DNA from 2 places in the Agrobacterium sp. SORGH_AS 787 genome. Region 2 is predicted to be linked to the other one. Evidence: predicted binding sites of a transcription regulator. Region 2 holds the regulator's gene; the other holds the start of a gene.
The links. Region 2 encodes HrcA, which represses chaperone genes, less so after heat shock. Its sites were predicted from a motif close to GTTAGCACTCNCNNNNNGNGAGTGCTAAC; they were not measured.
Positions count from the first base shown of each region.

Region 1: groES (co-chaperone GroES) is a predicted target of HrcA. The motif match lies at 1,713-1,741, and genes of this name have one in related genera.

Region 1 covers NZ_JAUTBG010000002.1:1,575,042-1,579,462, forward strand. The annotation lists gene groL (chaperonin GroEL) at 1-1,281, opposite strand, end outside; gene groES (co-chaperone GroES) at 1,357-1,653, opposite strand; gene chrA (chromate efflux transporter) at 1,824-3,143, shown strand; gene QE435_RS16820 (TIGR01459 family HAD-type hydrolase) at 3,247-4,095, shown strand; gene QE435_RS16825 (bifunctional riboflavin kinase/FAD synthetase) at 4,106-4,421, shown strand, end outside.
Region 2 covers NZ_JAUTBG010000002.1:1,204,812-1,209,232, reverse strand. The annotation lists gene raiA (ribosome-associated translation inhibitor RaiA) at 155-730, shown strand; gene ptsN (PTS IIA-like nitrogen regulatory protein PtsN) at 799-1,260, shown strand; gene grpE (nucleotide exchange factor GrpE) at 1,473-2,108, opposite strand; gene hrcA (heat-inducible transcriptional repressor HrcA) at 2,229-3,320, opposite strand; gene rph (ribonuclease PH) at 3,487-4,203, shown strand; gene rdgB (RdgB/HAM1 family non-canonical purine NTP pyrophosphatase) at 4,218-4,421, shown strand, end outside.

The DNA of each region.
Region 1 (4,421 bases), 370 kb from region 2:
GGTGATCTTCTGAGCGGAACGAAGCAGAGCGGTACCACCGCCAGCAACGATGCCTTCCTGAACAGCAGCGCGAGTTGCGTTCAGAGCGTCGTCGATACGGTCCTTGCGCTCCTTCACTTCAACTTCCGTTGCACCGCCGACGCGGATGACGGCAACGCCACCAGCGAGCTTGGCAAGGCGTTCCTGCAGCTTTTCGCGGTCGTAATCGGAAGAGGTCTCTTCGATCTGAGCCTTGATCTGGGCAACGCGGCCTTCGATGTCGGTCTTCTGGCCGGAGCCGTCAACGATCGTGGTGTTTTCCTTGGAGATGGAAACCTTCTTGGCCTTGCCGAGCATGTCGAGGGTAACATTTTCGAGCTTGATGCCGAGGTCTTCGGAGATCACCGTACCACCGGTCAGGATCGCGATGTCTTCCAGCATGGCCTTGCGGCGGTCGCCGAAGCCAGGAGCCTTGACGGCAGCGATCTTGAGGCCGCCACGCAGCTTGTTGACGACGAGCGTTGCAAGAGCTTCGCCTTCGACGTCTTCAGCGATGATGACGAGCGGCTTGCCGGTCTGAACGACAGCTTCGAGAACCGGAAGCATGGCCTGCAGGTTGGAGAGCTTCTTCTCGTGAAGGAGAATGTAAGCGTCTTCCAGATCAGCAACCATCTTTTCAGGGTTGGTTACGAAGTAAGGCGACAGGTAGCCGCGGTCGAACTGCATGCCTTCGACGACTTCGAGTTCGGTTTCAGCAGTCTTGGCTTCTTCGACGGTGATGACGCCTTCGTTGCCGACCTTCTGCATGGCTTCCGCGATGTCGCGGCCAACCTGCGTGTCGCCGTTAGCGGAGATCGTACCAACCTGAGCAACTTCCTCAGAGGTGTTGATCTTCTTTGCCTTGGCCTGCAGGTCCTTGACGACTTCAGCAACGGCCAGATCGATACCGCGCTTCAGGTCCATCGGGTTCATGCCGGCGGCAACAGCCTTCTGGCCTTCGCGAACGATCGCCTGGGCAAGAACGGTTGCAGTCGTGGTGCCGTCACCAGCGATGTCGTTGGTCTTCGAAGCAACTTCGCGGACCATCTGTGCGCCCATGTTCTCGAACTTGTCTTCCAGTTCGATTTCCTTGGCGACGGAAACGCCGTCCTTGGTGATGCGCGGTGCGCCGAAGGACTTGTCGATAACAACGTTACGACCCTTCGGGCCGAGCGTGACCTTCACTGCGTCAGCGAGAACGTCGACGCCCTTGAGCATCTTTTCGCGCGCCGAGCGGCCGAATTTTACTTCTTTGGCTGCCATGTTTCAAAACTCCTGGTTTCGAATGACCGGAACAATGTCCGGCTTCAGATTACGGAAATGCGGAAGGCGGCTAAATCAGCCGATAATGCCCATAATGTCGGCTTCCTTCATGATGAGAAGGTCTTCGCCGTCGAGCTTGACTTCCGTGCCGGACCACTTGCCGAACAGGATGCGGTCGCCGACCTTGACGTCGAGAGCGACGATCTTGCCAGACTCGTCACGTGCGCCGGAGCCGACGGCGACGATTTCGCCTTCCTGCGGCTTTTCCTTGGCGGTATCAGGAATGATGATGCCGCCCTTGGTCTTAGCTTCAGACTCAACGCGACGAACGACGACGCGGTCGTGCAGTGGGCGGAAATTGGTGCTTGCCATTGTCTATTCCCTCGATCAAATGACATTCGCGGATCGGATACGATCACGCTTGGATTAATGTTAGCACTCTCATTTGCCGAGTGCTAGCGAGAGTGAGATAAGCAGGGCGTCAGGGACTGTCAAGAACGGCCTGTCGGAAAAATTTCACGTAAAATGGTTACTGCGGTTGCATGACAGATTTTTTATGCCGTGAACCATCCTGCATCCATCCGACCTTGTCCGAGCTCTTTTTGGTTTTCGGCCGCGTCGGCCTTTTGAGCTTTGGCGGACCAGCCGGGCAGATTGGCATGATGCACCGCGTGCTGGTCGATGAGAAACGCTGGCTCTCCGAGGAGCGCTTCCTGCACGCGCTCAATTACTGCATGCTTCTTCCCGGACCGGAGGCGCAGCAACTGGCAACCTATGCCGGATGGCTGCTGCATGGCAGACGAGGCGGCATCATTGCCGGTACACTCTTCATCCTGCCCGGCTTTCTCGTCATCGTGGCGCTCGCAGCGGCTTATGCGCTCTATCAGGATACACACTGGCTCCCCGCACTCCTCTTCGGGCTGAAGGCGGGCGTGCTTGCCATCGTCATCGAAGCGTTGCTGCGGGTGGGGAAGCGTGCCTTGAAGAGCCGCTTCCTCGTCGGTGTTGCGGCTGCCGCCTTCATAGCCCTGTTCTTTTTCGCCATTCCCTTTCCGCTCGTTATTCTCGCCGCTGGTGTTGCTGGCTTTCTCAAAGCGCGGGGAGGACCTTCGGTAAAACCTGACGAGGGCAGCAAGTCGCCATCTCTTCTGCGCCAACTCCGAGGCGTCTTGGTCGGCATTCTGATTTGGCAGATGCCGTTCCTGCTATGCTGGCTTGTGGCGGCGCCGAGTTCACTCTTGGAATTGCAGGAGTTCTTCTCACGGCTCGCGGTCGTCACCTTTGGTGGCGCCTATGCGGTTCTTGCCTATGTGGCGCAGGTTGCGGTGGAAACCCATGGCTGGATGACGGCAAGCGAGATGCTGGATGGCCTGGCGCTCGCCGAGGCGACACCTGGACCGCTCGTTCTGGTCCTTTCCTATATCGGCTTTCTTGCAGCCTTCCGGCATCCGGGCATGCTCGATCCCATGCTGGCCGGCGTACTGGGGGCAAGCATTGCCGCCTGGGCAACCTTCGTTCCGAGCTTCATCTTCATTTTTCTCGGCGCGCCCTATGTCGAGCGTTTGAAAGACAATGCGGCTTTGTCCGGCGCCCTGTCTGCTATTACCGGCGCTGTCGTGGGCGTCATCCTCAATCTTTCAGTCTGGTTCGGCCTGCATGTGCTTTTCGGAAAAGTCGATCGGGTTGAACTGCTTCCCCAGATCAATTTCGGCATGTCACTGCCGGACTGGAGCACGCTTGACCTCGTATCGCTTGCGCTCTTCGTGGTCTCGGCCATCATGCTGTTTCGCCTGAAACTCGGCATGGTGCCAGTTCTTTGCGTCTGTGTCGCGGCGGGTTTCATCAGGCTTTGGCTCGGTTGAGCCACCAGCGATTGGCCCTGGCCTGTTGTCTTTTTCGCTTGCCATCGCAACCGGCCTTTGCGATGTCACGAGCTTGAAAATGATAGAAAGAGTTGGAAGATTCATGGCGCACCGCATTGCCACCCTTGGCGACATCACCTCCCAGTTCGATGTCATTCTCTCCGATGTGTGGGGGGTGCTGCACAATGGTGTAACCGCTTTCCCTGCGGCCGGTGTCGCATTGGCCGAGGCGCGTAAGAACGGCAAGACTGTCGTTCTCATCACCAATTCCCCGCGTCCGGCTGTCGGCGTCATTCCTCAGCTGCGCGCGCTCGGCGTGCCAGATGAGGCCTATGACCGCATCGTCACGTCGGGCGACGTGACGCGGGAACTGATAGCCGAAGGACCGAAGAAGGTCTTCCTGCTCGGCCCCGAACGAGATATGCCCCTATTCGATGGTCTCGACGTTACAGTCGTCGGTGAAAGCGACGCGGAAGCTGTTGTCTGCACCGGTTTCTTCGATGATGAGACTGAAACGCCGGAAGATTATACCGAGATGCTGAAGGGCTTCGTCGCCCGTTCCGCACCCATGATCTGCGCCAATCCGGACCTTGTGGTCGAGCGCGGCGAACGCATCATCCCCTGTGCAGGCGCGATGGCGGTTTATTTCGAGCAGCTGGGCGGCGAAGTCCGTATTGCCGGCAAGCCGCATGCGCCGATCTACGAGGCCTGCTTTGCCGCGGCAAAGGACGTGCGCGGCGAGTTCAGCAAGGACCGCGTTCTGGCAATCGGCGACGGCATGCCGACCGACGTCAAAGGCGCCATCTCCGCCGGTCTCGATCTCCTCTATATCAGCGGCGGTATCCACGCGGCTGAATACACCTTGAATGGCGAGATCGATGAAGCGCTGCTCAACAGCTACCTGAAGAGCCAGAATGCAGCACCCGGCTGGTGGATGCCGCGTCTGGCCTAGAAAGTCTCCAATGACCGTGTTCCATCGCAACGAGAAGAAAGAACCGCTCCCGGATGCATTGAAGGGTGGCGTGGTCGCCATCGGCAATTTCGATGGTGTTCATCGCGGCCATCGCGCCGTTCTGGATCAGGCGCTGGAGCTTGCAAGATCGCGCGGCGTCGCCGCTCTCGCTCTGACATTCGAGCCGCATCCGCGCACCGTCTTCCGGCCGGAGACGCCGGTCTTTCGCCTGACGCCAGCGCCCTTGAAAGCGCGCATTCTCGAGGCGGAGGGGTTTCAGTCTGTCATCGAATATCCCTTTGACAGGACATTCTCGCAGCGCTCGG
Region 2 (4,421 bases):
CGCCGCAGATAAGACGGGGGTCTGGCGAGAGAGTTGTGTTCCACGTATGGCGGCATTCGCCTGCAAAGGGACGAAAGAGGTCGCGAAACGCTTGGATGAGCGCTCAGCTTGACGTAAGCTGGTATACGCAAATCACTGAAAAAGGAAAAATTCCATGAGTGTGCGTGTATCTGGTAAACATATGGATGTGGGCGAGTCTTTCCGTCAAAAGATCGAGGACAATATAAGCCAAGCCGTTACCAAATACTTCGATGGGGGGTATTCCGGCCAGGTGACGGTCGCGAAGTCCGGCCAGCTTTTTGCTGCGGATTGCAAGATCCACCTCGATACCGGGGTCGTTCTGCACGCGGCAGGACAGGCCAACGATCCGCAAGCCAGCTTCGATGCGGCGGCAGAGCGTATTGAAAAGCGCCTGCGTCGTTACAAGCGCAGGCTCAAGGATCACCATAACGGTTCAGCTTCAAAGGGGATCGATGAGGAAGTCGCCTACAGGGTGATGGACGCGGTCCCGGATGAGGATGAGGAAATCGCGGAGGATTTCGCGCCAACGATCGTGGCCGAGACGTCCAAACAGATCAAAACCATGACGGTTGCAAGCGCAGTCATGGCTCTCGATATGACCGATGAGCCAGTCCTGCTATTCCGCAGCCCGTCGAAGGAACTCAACATCGTCTACCGGCGCAACGATGGAAACATCGGCTGGGTCGACGCGACGATGATCAAGAGCTGAAGTCTAAAGACCCGGAAGGCGCCCCCAAGCGTCTTCCGGTTCGTCTCGATGGCATGAAGGAAAAAGAAATGGCATTGGCAGATTTGCTGCACCAAGATGCGATTATTCCCGCGCTAAAGGTCAATTCCAAGAAGCAACTCCTTCAGGAACTGGCAGCAAAGGCGTCCCGTATTACCGGGGTGTCCGAGCGGGACGTATTCGACGTCATCTTGCAGCGTGAGCGGCTCGGCTCCACCGGCGTCGGTCACGGCATTGCTATTCCTCATGGGAAACTTAGCAGCATCTCCTCCATTACCGGCGTCTTCGCACGCCTTGAAACGCCCGTCGATTTCGAAGCGCTCGACGACCAGCCGGTCGATCTCGTGTTTCTTCTGCTCGCACCGGAAGGTGCTGGCGCCGACCACCTGAAGGCCCTGTCGCGGATTGCCCGCGTTCTGCGCGACCCGGAACTGGTAGCGAAACTGCGCGCGACCGATTCCGACACGGCGATCTACACCTTTCTTAACCAGGAGCAGGTGAACGCGGCCTGAACGCCAAGTTTCGGTTCACGCGAAGAGTGCCTCGACGTTTAAAGCGCCGTGCGTCCTATTGGACGCACGGCGTTTTACATTTTTGAATCTAGGCATCGTGCTTTCCGAAAAGCGAGTCCGATTTTCGGGCCGATGCTGTAAAACAAAGGCCCGGATATCGATCAGATATCCGGGCCTTTGTCCTATTGGTCAGATGAAGACGAAGAACGCTTTCAGGCGTCCTTCTCATTCAGACCGCTTGTGCCGGGCTCAGCACCTGCCGGCGTTTCAACCTTAGGGCCGCCCTTGGCAACGCCGACCATGGCTGGACGCAGAACGCGGTCACCGATGGTGAAACCAGCCTGCACCACCTGAACGACGGTGTTGTTCGGAACGGTGGTGTTTGGGATTTCGAACATGGCCTGGTGGAAGTTCGGATCGAACTTCTGGCCTTCGGCGTCGATCTTCTTCACACCATGACGTTCAAGCGCGGAGAGCATGGAACGCTCGGTCATGTCGACGCCTTCGATCAGGCCCTTGATATTGGCTTCAGCGCTTGCCTTCAGCTCTTCGGGAATCGTGTCTAGCGCGCGACGAAGATTGTCGGAGACGGCCAGCATGTCGCGCGCAAAGCCCGCAACCGAATAGGCTTTCGCATCTTTCACATCGCGTTCAGTACGGCGACGGAGATTGTCCATTTCGGCTGCCAGGCGCAGAAACTTGTCGCGAAGATCGGCATTCTCGGCTTTCAGCACATCCACCGGATCGGGTTCTGCCTGCTCCGGCACCGCATTGTCCGCCGTCGTCGCTTCCACTGCTTCTTCGGCAGCGCCTGCGTCAGGTCCGGTCTTGTTGGTGTCATCAGTCATGACGTTCTCCAGATTATATGTCGTGTGGCTTGCAATGAGATTGAGCCCGATATCGAGCTTTGCCATGCAAAAATCAAGGCTTACGGGAAAAAGGAGCGATTTTTCAAGCGAGCGTCGCGGTCAGCGTCGCTTGGTGGAAAGACGCGCCATGATCTGGGCGGTGTAATCCACCATGGGCACGATGCGGGAATAGTTGAGCCGCGTCGGGCCGATGACGCCGACAGCGCCCACCACCCGGTTCTCGTCATCCTTATAGGGCGCGACGATCAGTGACGAGCCCGAAAGCGAAAACAGCTTGTTCTCCGAGCCGATGAAAATTCGCACACCCGAGCCCGTTTCAGCCAGATTGAGGATCTCGATCAGGTTCTCCTTGCGCTCCAGATCATCAAAGAGAAGCCGAACGCGGTCGATGTCCTCTTCGCCGGCTAGGCCCTCGAGGAGATTGGAGCGACCGCGAACGATGAGACGTCCAAGCTTGCCTTCCTCATTGTCGCCGGACCAGACGGCAAGCCCCCGCTCTACCAGATCCTGTGCCAGCGTGCTCAGCGCGCTTTGAAGTTCGTTCTTCTGTCGTGCTATCTGGCTGCGAAGCTCGGGCAGCGTCTGGCCACCGAGATGCGCATTGATGAAGTTGGCCGCCTCCGTCAGTTGCGAGGAGGTGATGCCGGACGGCAGCTCAATGATGCGGTTTTCGACCTGATTGTGGTCACCGACCAGAATGGCGAGACCCTTGGTGGGCTCGAGCCGGATGAACTCTACATGTTTGAGCACGGCATCGTTCTTGGCGGTCAGCACCAAGCCAGCTCCGCGCGACATGCCCGAGAGCATGCTGCTTGCTTCATACAGCAGGCCTTCGAGAGACTGTTCGCGCCCGGAGATCGGGCCGATCTGACGATCGATATTGGCACGCTCGGCCTCAGGCAGTTCGCCCACCTGCATGAAGGCATCGACAAAAAAGCGAAGACCGGTCTGGGTCGGCAGGCGTCCGGCGCTGACATGGGGCGAATAAATGAGGCCGAGTTCCTCCAGATCGCTCATGACATTGCGCACGGAGGCAGGCGACAGCGACATGGGAAGCAGGCGCGAGAGACTGCGCGAACCGAGCGGTTCGCCCGTTTCCAGATAGCCTTCGACAATACGCCGGAAGATTTCGCGCGAGCGATCATCCAGAAGCGCACCCGGCTCTCTACTAATAGGAGGAGTTATGCCCATGCCGCTTGTTATTCCCCAAGCTGTTTTTGACTGTCTTGAATATAGTCACTCGGTCTTCCAAGTGAAAATGGAAATTCGGCTATAGGCCCTGTTCTTCCGCTTTTCCTTTGCAAAAGCGTCGCCCTGACCTTAGAAGGCGGGAAGTTAAGAGACGGAGAGAAACGATATGCGGCCCTCAGGCAGAAAAACCGACCAGATGCGCAAGGTCTCCTTCGAGCGCAACTTCTCCAAGCATGCCGAAGGCTCCTGTCTCGTCAAATTCGGCGATACGCATGTTCTGGTGACGGCGAGCCTCGAAGACAAGACGCCACCGTGGCTGCGCAACAGCGGCAAGGGCTGGGTCACAGCCGAATACGGCATGCTTCCCCGCTCCACCAACGAGCGGATGAAGCGCGAAGCATCGTCCGGTAAGCAGGGCGGCAGAACGCAGGAAATCCAGCGCCTCATCGGCCGCTCGCTGCGTGCCGTCGTCGATCTGCAAGCACTTGGCGAACGTCAGATCAGCATCGACTGCGACGTCATCCAGGCCGATGGCGGTACGCGCACCGCCTCCATCACGGGTGCATGGATTGCCCTTCATGACTGCCTGAAGTGGATGGAAAGCCGCAATATGCTGAAGGTCGAAAAGGTTCTGAAGGACCACATCGCCGCCATCTCCTGCGGCATCTTCGCCAATCAACCAGTGATCGATCTCGATTACCTGGAAGACTCTTCTGCAGAGACCGACGCCAATTTCGTCATCACCGGCTCCGGCGGCATCGTTGAAATTCAGGGCACAGCCGAAGGCAAGCCTTTCTCGGAAGAAGAATTTCTGACGCTGCTTAGTCTTGCCAAGGCGGGCTGTGCGGAACTCGTCGAGATGCAGAAGCAGGCGATTGCCTGAACGGGACCAAGACCATGCGCAAACTTGATACGAGAACCATCGTCGTTGCCAGCCACAACAAGGGCAAGATCGCCGAGATCGCCGAACTGATCGGCCCTCTCGGTTTTTCGGCAAAATCGGCCGCCGAACTGAATTTCGAAGAGCCGGCGGAGACGGGCACGACATTCGAAGAGAATGCTGCGATCAAGGCGCTCGCTTCAGCCAAGGCATCCGGCATG